3 regions of the Butyrivibrio sp. WCE2006 genome follow, and region 1 is predicted to be linked to each of the others. Evidence: predicted binding sites of a transcription regulator. Region 1 holds the regulator's gene; each other region holds the start of a gene.
The links. The regulator Rex, encoded in region 1, represses fermentation and respiration genes when NADH is low (regulators of the CRP and FNR family bind a similar motif). The targets are predictions, from matches to a motif close to ATTGTTAANTANTTAACAAT.
Positions count from the first base shown of each region.

Region 2: the regulator Rex is predicted to act here: its motif matches at 2,050-2,069, upstream of T501_RS18285 (oxidoreductase).
Region 3: the regulator Rex is predicted to act here: its motif matches at 1,989-2,008, upstream of pckA (phosphoenolpyruvate carboxykinase (ATP)).

Region 1 covers NZ_JNKH01000012.1:59,205-62,980, forward strand. Annotated here, with positions in the region: gene T501_RS09830 (ABC-F family ATP-binding cassette domain-containing protein) at 1-346, shown strand, start outside; gene T501_RS09835 (hypothetical protein) at 437-772, opposite strand; gene T501_RS09840 (redox-sensing transcriptional repressor Rex) at 1,166-1,810, shown strand; gene T501_RS09845 (coiled-coil domain-containing protein) at 1,837-2,526, shown strand; gene T501_RS09850 (NAD(P)H-hydrate dehydratase) at 2,498-3,776, shown strand, end outside.
Region 2 covers NZ_JNKH01000055.1:15,490-19,265, reverse strand. Annotated here, with positions in the region: gene T501_RS18285 (oxidoreductase) at 139-2,019, opposite strand; gene T501_RS18280 (LysR family transcriptional regulator) at 2,146-3,027, opposite strand; gene T501_RS18275 (MATE family efflux transporter) at 3,061-3,776, opposite strand, start outside.
Region 3 covers NZ_JNKH01000043.1:1,184-4,959, forward strand. Annotated here, with positions in the region: gene pckA (phosphoenolpyruvate carboxykinase (ATP)) at 289-1,902, opposite strand; gene T501_RS17060 (helix-turn-helix domain-containing protein) at 2,220-3,776, shown strand, end outside.

The sequences.
Region 1 (3,776 bases):
GAAAGGCATTGGAATGGATTCCTCGGCAGCTGCAGCAGGCACATCCTTTGGAAAACTCGCCGGAAGTTCCGCCTCCCAGAGCCAGGCAGATAACAGCAAGGGAGCGGCTGACTGGAAGGCACAAAAGGAAGAAGCTGCAAAGAAACGTAAGCTTGAAGCTGCCTTAAAAAAATGCGAAGAAGAAATAGCAAAGCTTGAAGAGAGAAACGAAAAGATAAATGAAGAGCTTTTGGATACGGCTGTAGCAACAGACCTTGCAAAAGTCCGTAAGCTTTCTGATGAGCTTTCAGCCCATGAGGAAAGGCTCAATACGCTTTATGATGAGTGGGCCAAGCTCAGCGAATAAAAATAATTGAAAATACCCCGTGCAGTGTGCACGGGGTATTACTCTTCTGATGTATTACTTATATAAGCTAAATTATTAAATTAGTAATTTTCAAGCAAAAGCATCAAATGAGCTACCGGCTTGAGCATAGGCATAACCTGCCATGTCACGTCCATAGCCAACAGTAGTGTTGCCAAATTTTGAAGCTATCTGGTTAAATTGTTTATTAACCTTCATTGCTTCTTCTTTTCCGTCGGAGCTTGCAATTTCACCAACCTTTACTTCCTGGGCATTTGGATAGACCACAGGAGGCACGGTGGCGATATCGCCCACAGCCTTATGTTTGTCGTAGACATCTGAAACAGGTGCCTTATTTGAGATGGCCATATTCATAGGCTGTGCCTGGTATACATTGTATCCGCCTAATCCGCCAATTGACATTCCCATTCCTATTACCTCTGTTAATTTGCTTTACACAAGGAACTTTAAAAAACGCCATAAGAAGCTAGGTTCATTATAGCGTTTAATTCGAAAGAATCTATAAAATCCTTATTAAAGAAAAGCGAAATGTGGCGTTTTATGAAAGTTAGTTTTACCAGTATACATCTGAGATGAAAGTTATTTTCAATCATCTAAAATAAAAATTAAATCTTATTGCGTATGCAATTTCTTACATTGACTAAATTTTAACAGATAGTATAATTATAATATCCGAATTTTCAGAGCTATATATATATATGATGCAATGGTTAAGATACTTATCATGCAAGAATTAATCTGATTTTCCATGCAATCATTATGAAATTACAAACAATTCGGAGAACAGAATATGGAGGAATCATGGCGAGAAAAGAAATTTCTCAGGCTGTTATAAGCAGACTCCCAAGGTATTTCAGATATCTTGGAGAACTTAAGGATCAGGGAATTACACGTATTTCATCCCAGGAATTAAGCGATATCATGAAGGTGACAGCTTCGCAGATCAGACAGGATTTTAATAACTTTGGGGGCTTTGGCCAGCAGGGTTATGGATATAATGTGGAATATCTCTATGTGGAGATTGGTAAGATTTTAGGACTTGGAAGAGAACATACGTTGATTATCATTGGTGCCGGACATTTAGGTCAGGCACTTTCAGGCTACAACAATTTTTTCAACAGAGGATTTATTTTTAAAGGTGCGTTTGATCTTAATCCCGAGCTTCATGGGAAGAAGATACGTGACATCGAGATCCGCCCTGTTGAGGAGATTGAGGACTTTGTAAGAACGAACAAGATTGAGATTGCAGTGCTGACTATTCCTAAGGATCAGGCTGTGCCGATGGCTGACAAGCTTGTTAAGTGCGGAATAAAAGCTATATGGAATTTTGCTCATGTTGACTTAGAGCTTCCGCCTTATGTTCAGGTGGAAAATGTTCATTTGTCGGATTCACTTATGAAGTTGTCCTATAGTATAGACAGATATGAGAATTCCCACAAACGGTAAGTGTTGTTAAAACGTGAGGACATGCTATGTCAAAAGACGACAAAAACTATTCTGATGCCCTCGTTGGGAAGGATGTTCCTATTCTTTTCGAGGATGAAAAATGGCAACAGCTTTTTGCATTAAGCCCGAAAACCGCTAAGATAAAGGGTATTGAAGCTGAGCTTATTAAGCTTGTGGCTAAACAGGAAAAGACCAGAGAAAAAATTAAGGATGTAAAGCGCCTTAAGAAAAAACTTTTAGGTGAAATTGTCGTTTTGAGGGATGATGCCGATAAAAATCCCAAACAGCTAAAAAAGATTGAGGCTGAGATTGATGACCATAAGCGTCTTATCAATGAATGTAATGAAAAAATTGAGGAGTGCGAGGATGAGATGCTTGGGCTTCCCAGGGAAATCTATCAGAAAAACTATGACCTTATGGTAGAGACCATGGATCTTTTTTATAAGAGGATCCATGACAACACAATCGAGATTACTGCCATCGATGATTGGATCTCTCAAGTCAGGGTTCAACTTAAAAAGAATGTTATTAGAATGCAGGAAAAGGAAATCGAGAATTTCAGTGTTTATTCGTACATGCACAATATCTTCGGACCGGAGGTTATAGACCTCTTTGATCTGAAATATGATCCTGAGAGACGGCATCCTATGCTTAAGCCGGGAATGAAGGAACGTGATGGGATAATATATGACGATGATAAATTTACCGATAATTGATCGAAATTCAAAATATGTTGTAAGTGCCGCCGAAATGAAAAGATGTGACAATGCTACGATTGAACACTTTGGTATTCCGCAGGATGTTCTGATGGAGAGGGCGGCACTTTCTATATGCAAATATGTAAAACGCGCACTCCCACAAGGCGGAAGAGTGTTGATTTTTGCAGGCAGTGGGAATAACGGTGGGGACGGCATTGCTGCTGCCAGGATTTTGCAGCAGGATAACATTCCGGTAAAGATCATTCTGGTAAATCATAAGCTCAATGAGAAAAGTTCCAAAAGGACAAAAGCCTGCGAACAGCAACTAAAAATAGCCCTGACCTATGGTGTGGATGTCTCCGATTTTGATATAGCAGGGATTAATTCTGAGATCAAGAATAGTGCTGTTATAGTTGACGCCATGCTCGGAATCGGATGTTCAAGGGATTTAGAAGGAGATTACAGATCTGCTGTATGTGAGATTAATTATGCCAGGGAGGATTTTGATGAAAAAGCCCCTCACGTGATATCGGCGGATATTCCCACCGGAATAAATTCTGATACAGGGCATGTCCAGGGAGAAGCAATCCAGGCTGATGAGACTGTGACATTCAGTTTTCTGAAACTGGGTATGGCTTTTTATCCCGGTGCAGCTCATGCCGGGGAAATCCATATCGTCAACGTCGGAATCACGGAGGATGGCTTTCTTAATGACTTCCCACGATTTAAATATGTTGATATTCCCGATATCTCGCAGATAGCAAAGCTTATTCTTCCTAAGAGGAATCCTGCAGGGAACAAAGGCTCCTTTGGAAAAGTTCTGGTAGCAGCCGGAAGTAAGAGGATTAGCGGAGCCTGCATAATGGCTGCAGAGAGCTGTTTGCGCAGCGGTGCCGGAATGGTACGTGTGTTTACGGAAGAAACTAATTTATCAGCCGTACAGACGCTTCTTCCTGAAGCTATGACTGATATTTATTCCGAAAAGGATTTTGAGAGTGAGAATGAACTTGATATTGAAAGAGTAAAGGATACTCTAATAAAGGCCATAGACTGGGCTGGTGCAATTGTCTGCGGACCAGGTATCGGTAAAGGAAAAGCCGGAAAAGAAATATTAAGGTTCATTCTTGAAAATGCAAAGCTGCCATTGGTTTTAGATGCTGATGCCCTGAATATTATTTCTGAGGATAGCGGAATCAGAAAACTTTTATCAGAATACAGTGCGGACAAAATACTTACTCCGCACCTTGCTGAGTTTTCAAGACTTGTTG
Region 2 (3,776 bases), on a different contig from region 1:
TATTCCTTCATTTTAGCGATTTTATCATAGTAATAAAGAAAAAACAGGCAAGAAATGATTTCCAGACGCCTCCCCAACCGGCACTATAATCGTATATGTAAATCTATTAATGCTATATTGGAACACTCATTAGCATCATCAGATTTCAAATGCCATCTCAAAACCTGAACGTACAGACTGCCACAAAGTACCGCCTACATTAGAACAGTCACCGATAATACGTGTGTCACAGACTATATTTTTAAGTGCTTCAACAACAGCAGTATTCTTCTTTTGACCAAATGAAAGAACAACATTATCACAAGGAATTACTTCTTTACCGGATGCATTGGAAATAATCATCCCCTCAGAGGTCACGTCTTCAACCTTACTCTCACAGATGAATTTAACTCCATATGAACCAAGCTTCTGCATAAGCGAAGTACTATTCATAAGAGAAGCACCGTTTCCAAGCATTGATTCCGGAATCATATCAACTACAGTTACTTTTTTTCCATGCATGGAATACTCAAATGCTGCTTCAAGTCCTGTGAAACCACCTCCTGCAATAACAACATTCTCGCCTATTGAATCGTTGGTCGCATCTCCTACCCACTGTACCTTTTCTGTTCCGGTAGCTGTGAAATCAGGGATTATCGGATTACTTCCAACAGCGATTATTAGTACATCTGGATTTTCTTTTCTTATGAGCTCCTCAGTAACTTCTGTATTCATCCTAATATCAATGTTCTTATCAGAAGAGATGGTTCTTATAGACCATTCCAGATATTTCTTTAAATCTTCCTTGAAATCAGCCTTTGCAGCTCTTATAAAGTTTCCTCCAAGTACATCACTTTTTTCACAGAGTATAACTGAATGTCCTCTCATGGAAGCAGTCCTTGCAGCTTCCATTCCTGCAGGGCCTCCACCAACGATCAGCACTTTTTTAGTATCAACCTTTTTATCTATTCTGCCAAAGTATTCCTCTCTTCCAATGAGGGGATTTACAGTGCACCTAAGATCATGGAGTTTCCCATGTGTCTGGTTTATACAATTGTTACATCTGATGCAGGGTCTTATTTCATCTTCTTTCCCACATCTGAATTTATCTACACAGGCAGGATCTGCTATTAAAGGTCTCACAAGAGCCACCATGTCTGCAGAACCGGATTCGATTATCTCATTTGCCACAAACATGTTATTACCACCAACCACACTTATTGGAGTAGAGAGCTCAGCCTTGAATTTAGCAGCATTGTCTACATTTATTTTTCTTTTGTCATAGACTGTTGGAAATACAAAGGGAAGATCTTCTGTGTTTTCAAGCACTCCTCTGGATATATTGAATATATCAACATATTCTTCAATGCTCTTTGCAAATTTGATCTGATCATCAACGGATAGTCCGCCTTCCTGCATTTCCTCACCGGAGATTCGGTATTCGATGGCAAGCCTGTCACCGACTTTTTCCCTGATGCCCTTAAGTATTTCTCTGATAATTCTGGTTCTGTTCTCAAAGCTTCCGCCGTATTCATCGGTTCTCTTATTGGTTGATTCCCTGTAAAACGCAGCTGCAACCACACCATGTCCGCCATGGATCATTATGTAATCAGAACCTATACTTAGTGCGTTTACTGCACCCTCGATTATTCCTTTCTGATAATTGTGAATATCTTCTATAGTATAGGTGTTTACCAGAACCTCTGCAGGGATAAACATCTCCTTTGCTCCTATCAGTTCCCAGCCTATTTTTACATCATACTGATGAGCAAGCTCTACCATATTTTTATAACTGCTAAGCAGAAAAGGGTTATGCATATATGGCACAGGAGCCGGGCCATATTCCAGGTTACAGTTGGCAGATCCGATAGTGACCATGCCTACGCCGCCTGCAACCAGATTCCTGAAATGCATCATCTGTTTATTGTCTGCAGCACCATCCATTCTAAAAAGTGCATTGCCGTAAGGCGCACACTCTATACGGTTTTTGACAGTCATTTTGCCAATCTGAAAGGGTGAAAAGATAGCTGAATTGTTCATAGAAACCTCCATATATAACTTTTTTTGCCATGTGATAAATATTTATCAACTTAACTGATACCATTATACAGAGACATTTCTTAGGAAAATACTCGCCAAAAAGCAAAGAGACTCCATAACTTATAGTTATAGAGTCTCGAAATAGTCTTTTATAAAACTTAGGAAGGCACCGGCTGCAGCTGATATGGATTCTTTTTTATATGCAGCAACATAGTTAGGCGAGTGGGCTGTATCCAGTATAGGAACTGCCTTTATACTCTTTTCCTGTATATCATCACCATAGAGGGCTGCTCCGTCACCAAGAACTACAGACATGATAAGTTCGTCAAGAGAATCGACCTTCTTTTTAACGTTAGGTTTATATCCGTCCTTCTTACAGGCTTCCATGAAGTCATTATAGTAATCCTCATTGTATTTTTTTGAGAGAATAACAATAGGTTCCTTTTTTATATCCTCTACTGTTACATAAGGATGTTTCGCTAACGAATGTTCTTTATTACAGAGAAAACATATGGTATATCCATGTAGGATGTCATAATTGAGTTCTCTGCTTTTATTAAATATGGCTTCAAGTCCAAAGCTTATATCAATCTTACTTTGTAGAAGGGCATCTACAGATCCGGAAAAATCATACCGTGTAAGGTTGATTGATATATCCGGATATTTATATTGGAACATTTTTATTGCTTCCACAAGCTCCCTGTTTTCAGATACTCCGGTAAATCCCACGGATACCACGCTTTGGCGATAGCTCATAAGATCTGATAAGATATCACTTTCAATCTGAGGAAGTGAAATAACCCGGTCATAAAGAATTCTGCCTGCCTCAGTAAGCTTTGGCTTGTAACCTGTTCTATCAAAAAGTTTTACGCCCAGCTCAGCCTCCAAAGAAGATATCTGCTTAGAAAGATTGGCCTGTGAAAGGTATAGCTCTTTAGCAGCAGCAGAAAAAGATCCGCTTTCCACAACGCAGATGAAATATTTTATTTTTCTGTCCAATATAGCCATAAATTCAGACTCCTACTGTAATTGGCTGCCTTTTTATTTGGCGGTGTTTATTCCACTTAGCTTCCTTTTAACGACAAACAGACAGATAAAGCACATAATAATCTGAGTAATTGTCGAGCATGGTGTTGCCAGTCCTATATGAAAAAGCGATACAGGTTGCTGCTTACTCATGATATATGACACCGGAATTCTCACAAGAAAAGCTCCCACAATTCCCTGTAGCATGACAAATCTAGTATATTCCATTCCGTTAAAAAATCCTATAAAGCAGAAAAGGAAGCATGTAAACAGGCAGTCAATGGCATAGGCTTTAAGGTAATCCCAGGAAGCTGCAACGACCTCTGTATCTTTTGCAAATATCCCGGACAAAATATCACCGTGATAAAAAGCGCTGTAAAACATAAATACAGCAAATATAAATGACACTCCGATAGCATATCTTAGGCCTTTGAAAGCTCTGTCATACTTACCTGCTCCGCATATCCTTATATATGAAACTGTAAGATCATAAGCCTCCTCCGGCGCATTCATTATGCTGGCGAGATTTCCCGCAAACAGTGATATGAACAGCGTAAGGAAAAGACCTATAGACAAAAACAGCATTATTCCGTTAGCTACAATCTTTCCACCCTCAGAAGCTTTTCTTTCACCTATTTTCTGACCCAGGAACACAGTCATACCCATAGATAAGGAGCTAACAAGATTGGTCAGTGTCATCATTATCTGAGAACCGGTCGATACTCCTGACA
Region 3 (3,776 bases), on a different contig from region 1:
AATACGTTGACAAATATTCTGCCTAAAACAAAAAATAATATGAGGAGGGGATCAGGTCAAGATTTATGTCTAAACAAAAATCGATTTGACAAGATAACCAAGACAAGGCTTTTACTCAAAAAACAATATGATGGAGGTAACAAAGTCAAAATCTCTGCTGAAACCAAAATCAATTAGACACGGTAATTAAGACAAGATTTCTGTTCAAAAAAATCCACTTGACGAGGTAACCAGGTCAAGTGGATTTTGCAACTTATGAATTCTTACTTATGTTATAAGTAAATAATATTAAAGCTTAGGGCCAGCAGCTACAAGAGCCTTACCAGCATCGTTGCCTTCATATTTCTTGAAGTTCTTTGTGAATCTCTCTGCAAGATCCTTAGCCTTAGCTTCCCATTCAGAAGCATCTGCATAAGTATCACGAGGATCAAGGATTGCAGGATCAACACCCGGAAGAGATGTAGGTACTTCGAAATCGAAGATCGGGATCTTCTTTGTCTCAGCCTTGTTTACATCGCCATTAAGGATTGCATCGATGATTCCACGAGTATCCTTGATGGAAATTCTCTTACCTGTGCCGTTCCAACCTGTGTTAACAAGGTATGCCTTAGCACCAGACTTCTGCATCTTCTTAACAAGTTCTTCACCGTACTTTGTAGGATGAAGCTCAAGGAATGCCTGGCCGAAGCAAGCTGAGAATGTAGGTGTGGGCTCTGTGATACCACGCTCTGTACCAGCAAGCTTAGCTGTGAATCCTGAAAGGAAGTAGTACTGTGTCTGCTCAGGTGTAAGAATTGATACAGGAGGAAGTACACCGAATGCATCAGCTGAAAGGAAGATAACATTCTTAGCGTCAGGACCTGCAGAAATCTTATTAACCTTCTGAACAATATTATCAATGTGGTTGATAGGATAAGAAACACGAGTATTCTCTGTAACGCTCTTATCATCAAAATCAATCTTACCATCATCAGCTACAGTAACGTTCTCAAGAAGAGCATCTCTCTTGATTGCGTTGTAGATGTCAGGCTCAGCATCCTTGTCGAGGCCGATAACCTTTGCATAGCAACCACCTTCAAAGTTGAATACACCGTTGTCATCCCAACCGTGCTCGTCATCACCGATAAGAAGTCTCTTAGGATCTGTTGAAAGAGTTGTCTTACCTGTTCCGGAAAGACCAAAGAAGATAGCAGTGTTCTTACCTTCCATATCTGTATTAGCTGAGCAGTGCATGGAAGCCATGCCCTTAAGAGGAAGGTAATAGTTCATCATAGAGAACATACCCTTCTTCATCTCTCCGCCGTACCATGTGTTAATAATAACCTGCTCACGGCTTGTGATATTGAAAGCTACGCAAGTCTCAGAATTAAGACCAAGCTCCTTATAGTTCTCAACCTTTGCCTTTGAAGCATTATATACTACAAAATCAGGCTTGAAATCAGCGAGTTCTTCATCTGTAGGCTGGATGAACATGTTCTTAATGAAATGTGCCTGCCAAGCTACTTCAACGATGAAACGAACTGCCATGCGAGAATCTTTGTTTGCACCGCAGAATGCGTCAACAACGAAAAGTCTCTTATCGCAAAGCTCTTTCTTAGCGATTTCCTTAACTGTATTCCAAGTCTCTTCAGTCATAGGGTGGTTATCATTCTTATATTCTTCAGATGTCCACCAAACTGTATCCTTAGAGTTAGCATCCATAACGATGTATTTATCTTTAGGAGAACGTCCTGTATAGATACCAGTCATTACGTTAACGGCGCCAAGCTCAGTCTCCTGACCCTTTTCATAACCTGTAAGATCTGACTTCATTTCTTCTTCGTATAAAAGCTCATAAGAAGGGTTGTGAACAATCTCAGTTGTTCCGGTAATACCGTACTGTGTTAAATTGATTTCTGCCATTTCTTTAACTCCTTTTCTTTTTCTATTGTGATAGCTGATGTTAAGTAATAATCAGCTAAACGCCCATACACTACATTATACAATATTCTGTTAGAAAAATAACAAAAATAATAGAAATTTAACAAATACTTTAAAATATGGATAAAGTGATAGAAAACTTAAAAAAACTTAAAACAGAGCAATTTATGAAGATACATTGGAAATTGAAATGGGTTATAATATTAGGATAGCAGAGAGTTTGTGAAAATTTTTCTCTTTTAATCTAAATCTTTAGGAATCTGCTCGCTATATGAACTATTTCTTCCGGGAGTTAATAAATGCTTGAACGAATTTCGAAATATCTGAAGCATCGACCTCTTCTAAGGAGGTGGCTATTATTTGGGCTGATAATCATTCTTCTTACAGGTATTGGAATGATTTCTTCAGCTTTTTTTCTGGTACATGAATTATATACAAAAGAGAAAGATCTTCAGGAAAAACTGGTAAGAGAAAAGGCATCAGGAGTGGAAAGTGTTTGTGAGGAGGTTGTACTTGGCGCTCAAACTTTTATATCAAATAGTATGATCAAGGTGACTGCTAAAAGGCATGATGAGACAGTAGAAGACAGGATGAGAATATCTGAACTGTCAAAACTTATGGATGAGTATAGCGCAATTCACAAAACATTTGGAAAGATGTTCCTGTTTTTCCCGGGAGGCCGTCCTTCTGCGTTAACCATGGGGGAATTCATTTATCTTGATAAGGGGATTCATGTAATTTCTGGTCTGGATATTGATGCTGATATTAATAAAAAATTATTTGAAGATGATCTTTACAGCAAATTTAAAATTGTTGGAGTAAAAGATGACAAGCAACTTTATTACTCAATGTCTACACAGTATGCAGATTCATTTGATAATCAGGAAGCAGTACTATTAATTAAACTAGATAAAAATGAAATACGCGGTATCTTGAATGACGTACAAAAGGTGTATCTTGTTGCTGATGATGGAGATTATATTTCCTTTGGTGATGAGGAATATAGCGATGAGTTTATCTCAAAATGTTTTTCATCAGATGGGCAGAGCATAATAGATAAAAAACTCGTGTATTCCTATGAAATAGGAAAGTATGGACTTAAATTCGTTGCTGTTAATGATATAGAGACTGCAAGAGCTTCAATTCAACCTTTCATAATAGGTGTTATTGTATACGGATTCGGACTGCTATTACTTATCGGAATTGCACTGACTCATATGATGAGGGCTCAGTACAGGCCGATTGAATCCCTGATAGAGTTTATGGAAGATCATGATATGGGTGAGAATTCAGGGCAGAACGATGAATTTCAACGAATAGAGAGTTGGATAAGTAATGCAATTAATAGTCTTGAGGTGTCGGAAAATGAATTCAGGAAATTCAAGAGTGATAATGAAACAAGGCTTATCAAGTTACTTAATTATGGAGTTGATACAATTGAAGGTAATAATGAAGAAAACAGATATCTGGTCATAAGTTATGATATAGATAATCCTACTGATAAGCCGATGGAGCAAAAGGAAAGAGATCAGATATGGTTCATAATACACAATGTATCAGAGGAACTTATAGGAAAAGAGCATCTCTTGATTACGGGCGGTTTGGCTCATTGGTTCTATAATATAGTAATGCTTACCGGGGAAAATGATATATCATTTTCTGAACTGACCGAAAAGCTTAATACAGTATGCAGCTTTATTAGAGAGAAATTTGATATAGCTCTTGTTGCAAATGTTTCTGATATTCATCATGGAATTAATTCTATTCCCGCAGCAAACAGAGAATCCATGATTGTAAGAGAGTATAGAATTTATGTAGGTGTACTTAAAAATGTAGCATTTTATAAAGAATTGTCT